DNA from 3 places in the Pseudoalteromonas sp. 23_GOM-1509m genome. Region 1 is predicted to be linked to each of the others. Evidence: predicted binding sites of a transcription regulator. Region 1 holds the regulator's gene; each other region holds the start of a gene.
What was found. The regulator sigma-54, encoded in region 1, starts transcription at its own class of promoters, with help from an activator protein. The targets are predictions, from matches to a motif close to GTTGGCACGNNNNTNGNNT.
Positions count from the first base shown of each region.

Region 2: a site for sigma-54 is predicted at 2,750-2,768, ahead of flgB (flagellar basal body rod protein FlgB). Genes of this name have one in related genera too.
Region 3: a site for sigma-54 is predicted at 2,649-2,667, ahead of N523_RS0117175 (P-II family nitrogen regulator). Genes of this name have one in related genera too.

Region 1 covers NZ_JADO01000011.1:162,411-167,407, forward strand. The annotation lists gene N523_RS0105415 (HPr family phosphocarrier protein) at 1-65, opposite strand, end outside; gene rapZ (RNase adapter RapZ) at 85-927, opposite strand; gene ptsN (PTS IIA-like nitrogen regulatory protein PtsN) at 947-1,399, opposite strand; gene hpf (ribosome hibernation promoting factor) at 1,404-1,691, opposite strand; gene N523_RS0105435 (RNA polymerase factor sigma-54) at 1,718-3,217, opposite strand; gene lptB (LPS export ABC transporter ATP-binding protein) at 3,287-4,012, opposite strand; gene lptA (lipopolysaccharide transport periplasmic protein LptA) at 4,009-4,548, opposite strand; gene lptC (LPS export ABC transporter periplasmic protein LptC) at 4,538-4,997, opposite strand, start outside.
Region 2 covers NZ_KI912433.1:328,922-333,918, forward strand. The annotation lists gene flgE (flagellar hook protein FlgE) at 1-1,122, opposite strand, end outside; gene N523_RS0114920 (flagellar hook assembly protein FlgD) at 1,181-1,858, opposite strand; gene flgC (flagellar basal body rod protein FlgC) at 1,872-2,303, opposite strand; gene flgB (flagellar basal body rod protein FlgB) at 2,306-2,716, opposite strand; gene N523_RS0114935 (CheR family methyltransferase) at 2,846-3,676, opposite strand; gene N523_RS0114940 (chemotaxis protein) at 3,697-4,629, opposite strand; gene flgA (flagellar basal body P-ring formation chaperone FlgA) at 4,768-4,997, shown strand, end outside.
Region 3 covers NZ_KI912434.1:332,094-337,090, reverse strand. The annotation lists gene N523_RS0117185 (S10 family peptidase) at 1-1,372, opposite strand, end outside; gene N523_RS0117180 (response regulator) at 1,677-2,459, shown strand; gene N523_RS0117175 (P-II family nitrogen regulator) at 2,715-3,053, shown strand; gene N523_RS0117170 (ammonium transporter) at 3,063-4,292, shown strand; gene mrcB (penicillin-binding protein 1B) at 4,431-4,997, shown strand, end outside.

The DNA.
Region 1 (4,997 bases):
ACTGTCGCCGCTCTAGCGTGTAATCCTAATTTGTTTTTTATTAAAAATGTATTTTCTAAGCGCATTGCATGTTCTCACTCGGTATTATTCTTGTTCTCGGTGGCGAATTTTTACATTAGGATGGCTCATTGCAAAGCTTTCGCCAATGGTTTGCGCTAAATAAACAGAGCGGTGTTGCCCACCGGTACAGCCAATTGCAATGGTTAAGTAGCTGCGGTTATTTCGTTCTAAATGCGGCAGCCATGTTTGCACAAATGTTTGAATTTGCCATGTAAATTTTTGCACTATACTGTGACTTGCTAGGTAGTCTTTTACTGGTTGGTCCAGCCCTGTAAGTGGCTTAAGTTCAGGCTCCCAATGCGGGTTTGGTAAAAATCGGGCATCGAATACGTAATCTGCTTCTTTAGGGATGCCGTGTTTAAAACCAAATGACTCAAAGGTAATGATCAGTTGTTTATCTTTTTTTCCGAGTATTTTTTCACGAATAGACTCAGCAAGCTGATGCACACTTAAATCCGTGGTATCAATCATATAATCAGCACGGTTAATCAATACATCAAGTAGTTGTTTTTCTTTTTTTATGGCTAAATCAAGCGGCAAAGAATCAATAGATAAAGGGTGGAGACGTCGCGTTTCTGAAAAACGTTTTATTAATGTTTGATCGTCACTGTCTAAATAAAATACCGTTGGTTTAGTAAAACCAGGTAAATATTCAATGATTTCATTAAACTGCTGTTGCTCTTTAGGTAGGTTACGTACATCAACACTCACGGCAATTTTATTATAACTGTCGGAAACACTGCGCACTAATGATGGTAATAAATTAAGAGGAATATTGTCTACACAATAATAACCTAAGTCTTCCACAACGCGTAACGCCACAGATTTACCTGAGCCTGAACGACCGCTTATAATTATTAATTCCATTTATCACCTTTCTTTATTACTACGATTGACTGACGATAACCTGATACAGTTCGCTATCCGATTTGGCGGCGCGTAACTGTTTACAAAATTCTTTATCATTGAGCTTATCAGCAATCGTGGCTAGCGTCTTCAAATGCTGCTGATTATCGCCATCGGGAACAATTAACGCGACAAAAATGTCAACCGGCCGGTTATCAATCGCATCAAAATTAATAGCTGTTTCGCTCACTAAAATCAAAGCAAGGGGCTCTTGAGCTCCACTCATGCGACCATGTGGAATAGCAATGCCTCGGCCAATGCCTGTACTTCCAAGCTTTTCTCTTGCAGTTAATGCATTAAGAATATCTTGTTGTGTTAAATAGGGCAGCTTATTGTGAGCCAATTCACTGATAAATTCTAAAATTCTTTTTTTACTATTAAAAAGGACCGCAGCTTTACTGCAGTCCTGACAGATAAGTGAGCTTAGTTTCATAGTGTTAGTGTCGAGCAAGTTTCTCTTTGTGTTTAATTACTTGACGATCTAGCTTGTCAATGAGCGAGTCTATAGCGGCATACATATCTTGATGCTCAGTAGAGGCAAAAATCTCAGCGCCACTAACATGAACGGTTGCTTCAGCTTTTTGGTTTAGTTTTTCTACATCGAGAATAACGTGCACATTCGTTATGTGATCAGTGTGCCTCTGTAACTTCGAAAATTTACTATTTACGTAGTCTCTAAGCGAGTCGGTAATATCTACATGGCGACCAGTTAAATTCAGTTGCATAAACATTTTCCTCTTTGTTGTACGCCTTAAATCAAACTTTTACGTTGATTAGACGGGGGAATAGCTAGAGATTCGCGATATTTTGCAATGGTTCTCCTCGCTACTTTAATTCCTTGCTCTGCCAATATATCTGCAATTTTACTATCACTCAATGGTTTAGCTGAGTTTTCTGCAGCGATTAATTTTTTAATTAATGCACGTATTGCTGTTGATGAACATTCGCCACCATTTTCAGTACTTACATGGCTTGAAAAGAAATATTTAAGCTCAAAAATGCCACGTGGTGTATGCATGTATTTTTGCGTAGTAACACGCGATATAGTCGACTCATGCATTTCCACCATTTCAGCCACATCGTTAAGCACCATAGGCTTCATAGCCTCAGGACCGTGTTCAAAAAAGGCCTGTTGCTGCTGCACAATACAGTTGGTTACTTTAAGTAGCGTGTCATTCCTACTTTCTAAGCTTTTTATAAACCATTTAGCCTCTTGTAAGTGCGAGCGAATAAACTGGCTATCACCACTTGATTTAACCGTACGCGACATAGCTGCATATTGGCTATTTACTCTGATCTTAGGCATGCTATCTGGGTTTAATTCAACTACCCAACGACCTTTAACTTTCTTAACCGACACATCAGGAATAACGTATTCAGACTCTTCTCTAACAATAGTGTCTGCCGGTTTTGGGCTGAGCGTATGAATCAACGTCATGATTTCTTTAAGCTCATCTTCTTTAAGCTTTGTTTTTTTCATTAACGTGCGATAGTCACGTGCAGCAAGTAAATCAATATGATCGGTTAAGATCATTTTTGTTTCGTTTAAAAAAGGTGTGTCTTTATCAAATTGATTTAGCTGAATACACAAGCACTCTTGTAAACTACGCGCGGCTATTCCCACTGGATCAAATAGTTGAATACGCTTTAGTACCGCTTCTATTTCGTCAAGTTCAACTTCATCTTCGCCGTCGTTTTCTTGGTTAAAGCTTTCTAATATTTCTTCACAGCTAAGGGTTAGAATCCCTGAATCGTCCACAGCTTCTACAATTGCAATAGCTATCGCTTCATCGGTAGGACTAAACGGCGTCAGTTGAAGTTGCCACATTAAATACTCATGCAGCGTTTCAGTCGAAGAGCCTTGATAAATAGATTCATCTTCTGGCATTGGGCCCGATGAAGAGGCAGGCGCAGCGCTCATATATTCATCCCAAGTAACATCCATAGCCATATCATCGCTAATGGTGTCTTTGGTCATTGCTTCGCCGCTATCTTGCTCATACTCGCTAGGTTTATCGTCAGCTGAGGCACTTAGCGTTAAGTCATCGTTATCGGCTTTTTGTTCGTTTTTACCTGCAGTGTCTTCGCTGTAATCGTGTTCTTCAACTTCAAGCAAGGGGTTGCTATCGAGCGCTTCTTGAATTTCTTGCTGGAGATCCAATGTACTGAGTTGCAATAAGCGAATTGCTTGTTGCAACTGTGGAGTCATTGTAAGTTGCTGGCCCATGCGCAGCTGTAATGATTGCCTCATGTATCTCTAACAATCCTTTTAAATTAGTATAATTAATCTTAGCAGATGCTTAGTGTAATAACACACATATTAGAGCTTGAACTGCTCGCCTAAATAAACATCGCGTACTGTTTTATCGTTTAATACATATTCTGGAGTGCCTGATGCAATTAACTCCCCATGAGAAACTATGTAGGCTTTTTCACAAACATCAAGAGTTTCGCGTACGTTGTGATCTGTGATAAGTACGCCAATTCCTCGGTTTTTAAGATGCTCTATAATCTTTTTAATATCTAATACTGAGATAGGATCAACCCCCGCAAAGGGTTCGTCTAAAAGGATAAATTTAGGGTTTGCTGCTAACGCGCGAGCAATTTCAACGCGGCGACGTTCACCACCTGATAAAGCCATACCTTGACTATCGCGGATATGCTGAATGCTAAATTCATCAAGTAAATTATTTAAGGTATCTTCGCGTTGTTGTTTATTTAATTCTTTACGTGTTTCTAAGATAGCCATTAAGTTTTGATAAACAGTCAGCTTTCTAAAAATAGACGACTCTTGCGGTAAATAACCAATCCCTAAACGCGCTCGGCTGTGCATCGGTAATAAAGTAATATCTTTATCATCAATTGATATTTTGCCTTTATCGCTAGGCACAAGGCCTACAATCATATAAAAAGTGGTGGTTTTACCTGCACCATTAGGGCCAAGTAACCCCACAATACTGCCAGCTTCAACCTCTAGGCCAACGTTTTTTACAACTTCACGACCTTTGTAGCTTTTAGCTAATAGCTCTGCTTTTAATGTGCTCATGGTTGGCCTTTATCATCTTCTTTTTTATTTTCAACAGGGACTAAAATAGTGTGTACACGGTCTGTTGAGTTTTCGTCTTTTTCTGCGCTAATTAACTGCTGCTCGATATCGTAAGTGATACTTTTAGCTGTTATTTTTTGACCTGCTTGAGCAATGCTTGCATCGCCGATTAAGGTTAAAAAACGCAGCGACACATCGTAACGCACTTCATTAGCACTGGCGCTCATTATAGTGCCATCAGCTTGTGTTTCTTCAAAATATGCAGGGCTGCCTGTGGCAATTAATAACTGTTTGTTATCGCCTAGATCATCGCGTTTATGCACTTCTAAACGGTCAGCTGTGATACGGCGATTACCATGAATAATTTCAACATTTTTCTCAAAAATGCCTACGTTTTCTTTTAATTGACCTTCTTGCTTATCTGCACTAATTGAAATTTGATTAGCAGCGGGGGCTTCAGCAGGTTCAGCGCCATTACTGTTAAAAGCAATTAATAGTGAGGGAACAATTAAAATTTTAAATAGGTTATTGGTCATAATATAGGGTTCGCGTATGGTTAATAAGTTTAATCACCTCGGTTTTTAAATCGGCCTCAAGGCCTTTACCTGTGATTTTTAAATTAGGTCCTGTAATAACGACAGGCTGCTGTGATTGCATGGTTAATAGTTTTATATCAACATTGATGGTCTGGGCGGTGATCGTATCGATCATGGCGTTATCTACTAAGTTTTGAGCGGTTACATTACCCTCTAACACCAGTTGACGGTCGTCGTAGAGGGTGGCTTCATCGGCGTTAATACGCCATGTTTGCTGCTCGTTGTATAAAGTGAATATAGGCTTTTCAAAAAAGGTAAAACCGAGTTGTTGATACAACTCCATTTTTACCGCAGTTACCTTATGGCTCACTTTACCTTGTTCATTATAAGCCGTTTGTTTTAGCTCAATAGCGGTATAATCAGGCTTAGCAATAACTTGTGTTTCTTCG
Region 2 (4,997 bases), on a different contig from region 1:
ACTTTTTTTCCATGAAGTGTCACCTACTTGCTGCAAACCTTGTGAGTTTGAAAAGCGCACCATGGCAACTTGACCTAAGTAAGTTGAATCACCATTACTGTAAGATGCAACAACTTTTCCATCTGTACCAATATCAATACCCGCTAAGCGACCTACTGTCGCACCATCTTGCTCTAGTGCTTTCACCTCAAAGCGACTCGCATATTGAGTAGGCGTTCTATTTGCAGTACCGGCCTCATCGCGCCAATTAATCGCAATATCATCAAATTGGGCGCCATTAGATAAAATACCCGATAAATTAGCTCCGGTTAAATTAACATCAGTAAAGGTTGGACCAACATTTGGAGCACCATTAGTCGTTGCAGGCAAACCGCTAGCATCAAACCCAAAGGTACTTAGCGGGCTTGGTGTTGCTGTCGCGGCACCAGTTGCATCAAAGGGAGTTTTATCAAGCGTACCATGTACTTGCCATTCATTAGGCGCTGTTTTTACAAAAAAGAATTGTAGAACATGTGGCTCACCAAGTGAGTCATACATTGTGGTCGATGTCGAAGAGTTATAAGTAGTACTGTCTGTTGCATCAAAAGGGACAGCTATTACATCTTCTCGAGAATCGACGTTAAATGATGTATAAACGTTTGAAGTAGAGCGCGGAGAGCCCGAAGAATCTGGTATTTGTAAAGCAGATGAAGTACTAAGACTTACAGAGGTCGTATCACCACTAACTTCATCAACTGGGAAGCTTTGTAAAAAATTACCTTTAGCATCTACAACAAAGTTATCTTTATTAAGCTTAAATGCACCCGCACGCGTGTAGGTAAAGTCTTGTGCGCCTAAGTCTTGACTGGTAGCAAAATAGCCCTCACCTGTGATCGCTAAATCCAGTGAATTATTAGTAAACTGCAGCGAGCCCTGATGAAACTGCTGGGCAACCATAGTGGTTTGTACACCATCACCATTTTTCGTTTTACCGGCGCTAAATACTGATGATGCGTATACATCAGCAAATTCAGCGCGAGACTCTTTAAAGCCCGTGGTATTTACGTTGGCAATATTATTGGCGGTAACATCTAAATCTTTTTGTGCGGCAGCAAGGCCTGTTAATGCAATATTGAAGCTCATAATTAACCTCTAACCTAAAAAATATTTAGCCTATTGGCTAAAAAATACATAAAATCTATTACGCGATTTCTGCGACATCAGTCAGCCTAACCGCACCTTCTTTGGTATTAATAATAATGCCGCTTGAGCCATTAATATTAACACTCTCAATATTTTTGAATGAGGCAATTGGTAAGCTAGAGAATTCGCCATCCGTACTGCCTTCAGCTTTAACATTGTATTCACCAGGAGGAAGTCGTTCACCCGCTTCGTTTTTACCATCCCAAGCAAAGCGAACCGCACCTGCAGGCTGCGTGCCTAAATCAATAGTTTTAACTAATTGCCCTGATGCATCTTCAATACGAAGCGTTAAATTGTCTACCGGCTTTTCAGCAACAATCGCTCCCTTTACCTCACCCGACTCATTAAGCTCAAGTGTGTCAGACTCCAGCAGCGCTTGCTTACCAACCAGTGTTGATGCTTGCAATGCTGAATTTGATGTCATCGACGCAGCTAAAGACTCAAAGTTAGAGTTTAAATTTGAGATCCCTTCAGCCATAGTAAAGTTTGTCATTTGTGCAATCATCTGATCGTTATCAGCTGGTTTGCTGGGATCTTGATATGACAACTGCTGTGTTAACAACGAAAAGAAATCTTCTTGGGTTAACGCATCACTCTCTTCTTTTTTTGGCACTTGCTTATCTTGCCAACGTAAAGAGTCCATGTAGGATGAAGAAGTACTAATATCGTTACTCATGAGCTACCCTCAGTTACCGCTGACCTAACAGCAGTGTTTTACTTAACATTTGCTTAGCTGCATCAGCAACTTGAACATTTGTCTGATAAGAGCGAGAAGCAGAAATCATATTTGCCATCTCCTCAACAACATTCACGTTGGGTTTGTAAATATATCCATTTTCATCCGCACTCGGGTGATTTGGGTTATATTCGATTTGTAGTGGTTTATTACTTTCAACCACTCCTAACACTTTTACACCAACGGCAGAGCCCTGTGGGTTGCTTGCTGACGCTGACGCTTTTGTTAGCTCCGCAGCAAATACAGGTTGTCGCGCTCGGTACGTCTCATTTTGTGAAGAGCTAATTGTATTGGCATTAGAGATATTACTTGCCGTGGTATTTAATCGCACGTTTTGCGCGCTCATACCAGAACCAGCAATATCAAACACATTATATAAACTCATAATTAGGCTCCTTGACTACCGAGGGCTTTTTTCAGGCCTTTAAATTTACCATTAAGAAACTGGACACTGGCCTGATACTCCATAGCATTCTGTGTATACAAGTTCCGTTCCACTTGTATATCAACAGAGTTGCCATCACCTGTATCTGTTTGATTTGGCGTACGAAATAGTTCATTACTACCTACACTACGGGTACCACCGGCAATGTGTTTTTCATTGGTTCTTACCATGGTATTGCCGCTTAGTTGGTTGGACTTTGCCGTTTTTAATGCTGAGGCAAAGTCGATATCTTTTGCTTTATAGCCGGGCGTATCAGCATTTGCGATATTAGTAGCGAGCATTTCTGCTCTTTGCGAACGGATCAACATCGCATGCGGATGCACGCCTAATGCTTTATCAAAACTGATAGCCATAACTACCTCCAAAAAATTGACTCAGTACCGATAAAGCAATAAATGAGCCAGCAGTGAAAATAGTGATGATAAAAACAAAAAACGACGCAATAGGCGTCGTTTAGAGGAGGGATAATATATTAATGAAGGTCATTTCTTTTGATAAATGATACCAGGGTTACAACGCACCATATCAAAGTCAGTACTTAAACCAGACATAGACTCCGACGCACCTAAAAATAAATACCCCTTAGGGTTAAGTGCTTGAGAGAATTGTGCAATTATTTTGGCTTTCACCTCAGGTGAAAAGTAAATTAAAACATTACGGCAAAATATAATATCGAACTTACCCATTAAAGCGTACGAATCGAGCAAATTTAAATGCCTAAAGCTCACTTGCTTTTTCAATGAATCAACCACTTGTGCCATACCATTGCCGCTGTCTTTAAAAAACTTTTTACGACGTTCAGCAGAGAGTCCGCGAGCCAATGCCAATGCATCATATTCAGCATGTTTACACATATCAAGCATGGTATTTGATATATCTGTACCAATTATTTGTGCACCCATTTTTAAAACACCAGGGCTGCTGGATTGAAACTCAGCAACCGACATCGCTATTGAGTAGGGTTCTTGTCCTGATGAGCTCGCCGCAGACCATATTTTTAATGGCCTGTTTAACGTTTTAAACTCAGGGAATAATCTGGTTTTAAGTAACTCAAACGGATACTGATCTCTAAACCACAATGTCTCATTGGTTGTCATGGCATCAACAACGGCTGCGCGCAACTGGCGCTCATGCACACCGAGAGTTTTACTTACCAATTCAGACAACGATTCAACATTAAATCGAGACATTAATGGTGCCAAACGGCTCTTTACTAAATACTGCTTATTTTCACCTAAAACAATACCGCACTGTTGTTCTAAAAATAAGCGAAATTGATCGTATTCGTTTTGCTGCAAATCTTTATTAGTCAAATCAATAACACCTATGTTTATTAATCACGATGAACCCATTTATTAACGGCTGTTGCAAGCTCGTCTGGGTTAAATTTTGCAATAAAATCATCTGCTCCTACTTTTTCAATCATCGCTTGATTGAAAACACCACTCAATGATGTGTGTAAAATCACATGTAGTGGCGCAAGTTTAGGATTAGCTTTGATTTCTGCAGTCAGCGTGTAACCATCCATTTCTGGCATTTCTACATCAGAAATGAGTAGCCCTACTCGCTCTGTAATATCATTTACGCAATCGAGCTCTGCAATTTCTTTTAATCTTATTAAAGCTTCTTTACCATTTTTAGCCAACTCAGTTGTTACACCTAATGGTTCCAATGCTCGTTTTACTTGATTTCGCGCAACAGCCGAATCATCAGCAATAAATACTATTCTCTCGCCTAAATCTTTTTGTATATTACCTTGCGAGGCAACATCATCGCTCACGGTAGTATTAACTGGGCAGATTTCGTTTAAGATTTTTTCTACGTCGAGTATCTCAACGAGCTCATTTTCAATTTCAGTGACGGCTGTTAAATAAGAATAACGACCTGCTCCTGACGGCGGTGGCATTATTTTTTCCCAGTTCATGTTAACTATACGTTCAACACCACCTACTAAGAATCCTTGCACTGTACGGTTATACTCAGCAATTATTATAAAGCCATCTTCGATGCTTTTTATTGGGCGCCCGCCTACGGCCATAGATAAATCAATCACCGAAATAGTTTGCCCACGAATATGTGCTACGCCACGGATATAAGTGTTAGATTTCGGCATGCTAGTCAATGGAGGGCATTGAAGAACTTCTCTTACCTTGAACACATTAATACCAAAGCGCTGACGCCCATTAAGCTTAAATAACAATAATTCCAAGCGGTTTTGCCCAACCAACTGTGTACGTTGGTTTACTGAGTCTAAAATGCCGGCCATTTAAATCTCCTAAGAAAACAAATATAAGGAACGATAATTGCTTTCAATTAATAAAGCGTCATAACACAACGGGGGCGTCTAAATTCTGACGCAAAATATTTATACCCTGTTTGCAACCATAAGCATAGTCGAAACATTATGAGTTTGTTAAAAAAAACCAGAAGATACAGTGTTTTTTATTTTCTTGCTAGCCTCTGCTTCGCTTTGCCACTAAAGGCACAAGTATTTAGTAAAGAGTTATTGCAAGAAATGGCTGTATCTTATGTTGCTCAAAAAGCAGTGACTACAAATGATAACAAAATACAGTTTAGCGCATTACCGCTAGATAGCCGCATTCCCGATCGCCAATGTAATTCTGAGCCTGAGCT
Region 3 (4,997 bases), on a different contig from region 1:
TACCACTTGGATCTAGTTGCCACATTGTGTATTTAGCATCAAAGTAGTTTGTTGCACCATCAAAATAGCCAGCTTGAACCATCACATTTAAATACGGATTTTGAGCCATAGCTAAACGCAAGTTTTCACCGGTATTGTTTCCGCTTCTATCCCATGGGTGAACGTTACCAAATAAGTTATATTTGATGTCGGTTTTGTAATTAAGCTCTTCACGCAGGTAGTAGTTAATTGCAGGGGTAAAAGAGTGCAGCCACGATGTAAGCTCTGCCCAGTAATCTGGTGATTCACCGGCATCGCGCTTATCAATCCCTAAATAGCGCGAATCCAGTCGACCAACCATTTGTCCGCGTTCACGTAATAACTCTTTCCAAAAAAACTGTGTCGGAATGTCTAAGTTATTTTGGCTAACAAATGTTTCAGATAGACCTGCATATTCGGCCATTTTTTTAATAATACGACGTTTTTCATCTGGGGCAATAAATCCGCCTTTTGCAAGCGCGGGAATGAGCTCATTAACGGTAAACTGTTCCACTTCAGGTAATAGCTCGTCTAAGTCTTTAGCTTGTAAATCAGCGCTTAATGCCTTGTGGTACCACGCTGTAGCTGCAAAGTAAGGTAGGCGGTTAGCGGCTTTTACAGGACCGTCGCGCTTAATACCAATATCGGTAGGTGAAACGAGTACAACACCGTTAATGTACATCCATTGACTATTTTGTAGCTCATGCGCTAAGCCTGATACACGAGTGGTACCATAGCTTTCACCAATTAAAAATTTAGGAGAGCGCCAGCGTTCATTGCGAGATACAAAAGTATTAAGCCACTCTGCTAGATATTTTATATCGGCATTCACACCAAAAAATAACTCTTTTTGTTTATCCTTTGGTAGAAGGTTACCATCTTTATCTTCAACGACACGCGAATAACCCGTGTTTACAGGGTTTACGTAAACGATGTCGGCTACGTCTAAAACCGAGTAAGGGTTATCTTTAACACCGTAAGGTTGAATAGGGTAGCCTTCGTCGTCAATTTTTAAAACGCGTGGGCCGGTGTATGCTAAATGCATCCAAACTGACGCTGAGCCTGGGCCACCATTAAATGAAATAAGTAATGGGCGCTTTGTTCTATCATCGACCTTATCGCGCGTGTAGTAAGTGTATTGAAGGGTTGCGATGGCGTCTCCCTTGTCATCCCATACCGGTTGTGTGCCAGTTGCTACTGTGTAAGAAAATCGTTCATTATTTATTTTTGCTTTGTGCTGGGTAACCACTTTACTGTCAATATCAATGCGACGTTGATTATCGGCAAACGAGGCGCTACTTAGGGTGAGCGCAATAGCGGCAATGGGTAAAAATAGACTTCGACTAAATTTCATAAGTGACCCTTTTTATTTTATGTACTGCAGTTATAGCGATATTTGAGTAAAAAACAAAAGTAATGAGACTAGCTGCCGATAATAATCGTTGAGTTTATGTAATTAAGATTAATCTGATTGCAGCAAATAGGCGAAATATACTTGATATGTATGTTGCACTGTAAGTTTAAGGCGATTTAAAAATTTAATTATTAATTAAGTTTTTTAAATCATTGGTCGCTTATTTGTTTCTATATGGATGATTGAAAGTGATTTCTTTTTAGGTTTATAACCTTAAAGAGTGGGCGCAAATAAAAGGGAGTTTATGCAACGCGTTTTAATTGTTGAAGATAACATTAGAGTACAGCAGATATTTAAGCACATTGCTGCTCAATATCTTGATGTTTTGGTTGATTTTGCCTCGTCACTTACTCAATGCAAACAACTCCTGAGCCAAACAAGTTATTCACTCGCCTTAGTTGATTTGCCACTTAGTGGACAAACCGATATGGATGTTGCTCGCTATATTTTATCGCAAGGTATCCCTACGCTATTAATGACAACGCAATTAGAAGAGTCCACGCGCCTAAAAATGCTGGAATTAGGGATTATTGATTACATTATTAAAGATAACCGTGACTCTTACCTTTATGCCATTAAATTTGTAGCACAGTTACTGCGTAATCAAGGGCGTAAGGCGCTAATTGTTGATAATTCTTTATTGAGCAGTAGCTTGGTTAAGCAAATGCTCGAAAAACAGTTATTTGATGTCATTACTGCTGATAATAGCGCTCAAGCATTGCATATACTTAACCATAATAGGGCAATTAAGTTAGTCATTACTAATCATAATTTAACTGATATGAATGGGTTTGAATTAATTAGAGCAATTCGAAATGTTAAAAGTCGTGAGCAATTAGCCATTATTGGTCTGGCCGATGTATATAGTTATGGTGTTGCCACGCAGTTTATTAAATCGGGTGCAAATGACTTTTTAACTAAGCCCTTTACTCATGAAGAGTTTCATTTTCGAGTGGTAAAAACTATGGAATCGCTATGGCTGGGTGAAGCTATAAGAGCTGATTTATCCCTCGACGCGACTGAGTAAGTCATTATGCTTAAAAAATTAATTAGTACTTAGAACGTTGTGCAGCGGGTCACTAGAGATGACGTCTTGCTTTTAACCACCTCGCACCAATGCAGTATTTTGCATAAAAAAAGCGCACCTAAATGGTGCGCTTTTTTGTTTTATATATTATTTATTTTTTTAAGTTTATGTTTTTATTATTAATTTAAAAATGGCACAAAGGTTGGATTGTATAGAGGAAATACAATAACAAGCTAGCGTCCTAAGGGGGCCTTTGTGAAAATGATCAGTGCAATAATAAAGCCATTCAAACTAGATGATGTGCGTGAAGCACTCGCTGATTTAGGCATCGAAGGAATGACAGTGGTTGACGTTAAGGGATTTGGACGTCAAAGAGGGCATACTGAGTTATACCGTGGTGCTGAATATCAGGTTGACTTTATACCTAAAATTAAACTTGAAATTGCTACTCGTAGTGAAAATTGCCAACGCGTTGTAGAAACCATTACCAAAGTCGCTGGAACGGGCAAAATTGGTGACGGCAAAATTTTTGTTTACGACCTAGACCAAATCGTCCGTATTCGTACTGGCGAGCTTGATGATGATGCAATTTAAGGGGGCAACATGGAAAATACAATTATAGAGCTGAAGTTTTCGCTCGATACGTTTTACTTTTTAATGTCTGGCATCTTAGTCATGTGGATGGCAGCCGGTTTTGCAATGTTAGAAGCGGGTTTAGTGCGCTCTAAAAATACCACAGAAATTCTAACTAAAAATATCGCGCTTTATTCTATCGCGTGTACTATGTTTTTGTTGATAGGCTACAACATTATGTACGTAGATAATGTTGAAGGCGGCGTTATTCCTTCGTTTGGTGGGCTAATAGGTAGCCAAGCGGCAGATGCTAATCATTCACTCGAATCTGACTTTTTCTTCCAAGTAGTTTTTGTTGCAACGGCCATGTCTATTGTATCTGGCGCCGTAGCAGAGCGTATGAAGTTATGGGCTTTCTTAGTTTTCACAGTGGTACTAACAGGATTAATTTACCCAATTGAAGGTTACTGGACATGGGGTGGCGGCTTCTTATCTGAATTAGGCTTTGTTGATTTTGCAGGCTCTGCCATTGTACATGCAACTGGTGCGGCTGCAGCGCTTGCGGGTGTAATACTACTGGGTGCACGTAAAGGTAAATATGGTAAAAATGGTGAAATTTACCCAATTCCAGGTTCAAACTTGCCACTTGCTACATTGGGTACGTTTATTTTATGGATGGGTTGGTTTGGCTTTAACGGCGGATCACAGTTATTAATTTCAGATAAAGAAAACGCAACAGCGGTAGGTCAAATATTACTTAATACCAACGCTGCTGCAGCTATGGGCGCAATTTCAGCCTTGTTCTTATGTAAACTGTTATGGGGCAAAGCTGATTTAACCATGGTACTTAATGGTGCACTTGCAGGCTTAGTGGTTATTACTGCAGACCCATTATCACCATCACCACTAATGGCGTGTTTATTTGGCTTACTAGGTGGCTCATTAGTGATACTTAGTATTGTCGCACTGGACAAAGCGAAGATAGATGATCCCGTGGGTGCTATTTCTGTTCATGGTGTGTGTGGCATCCTAGGTGTCGTGCTAGTACCTGTTACTAATGCTGAGGCTAGCATTGTTAATCAGTTGATTGGCCTACTATGTATTATTGGTTTTGTGTTTATTGCTTCATTCATTGTATGGGCAATCCTCAAGCAAACCATGGGTATTCGTGTTACCGAAGAAGAAGAGTTAAACGGTATGGATCAACACGATTGTGGTATTGATGCTTATCCAGAGTTTGTATCAGTTAGAAGTAATTAATTAAAAGTATTGTGTGTTCAATCAAAGCCCTACTCTGTTAGGGCTTTTTTGATTTCAGGGGAGGTTAATTTTTCAGGTGCTAGAGTAATGTGATAAGCTCCTCGCGTTAAATTAACCTTCGGAATATATTACACTTAAATGGCTGAAAAAAAGAAAACATCGACCAGTAAACCCTCGACTAAGCGCGCTACTAAGTCATCTAAATCATCGGCGCGAAAAAGTGCGACTAAAAAAACTTCAAGCACCACAAAACGGCCACTTTTTAAAACGTTGTTTTCTATTTTTTGGAAACTGAGTCTGGCGACGTTTATCGCCATTGCACTTTATTTTATTTACCTTGATGCAAAAATAACTCGCCAGTTTGAAGGTAATAAATGGCAACTTCCGGCACAAGTATATGCCCGCTCAATGACTTTTTTTCCAGGCCAGTTTTTATCAGAGCAAGAAGTTTTATGGGAGCTTAAGCGCTTAAACTACACGGCGGTTAATCGCTTAAGCCGGACTGGGCAGTATATTAAAACAGCCAATAGTATTAAGATTTTTCGTCGTGACTTTGAATTTTATGATGGTTTAGAGAGCGCTCATGTTATTGAGTTGCGTTTCTCTGGAGAGAAGGTAGCCAGTATTAAAGATAAGTTTGGCCGTCGCTTAAACACTGCCAGATTAGAGCCTGTACAAATAGCCCGTATTGGTAATGACTCAAAA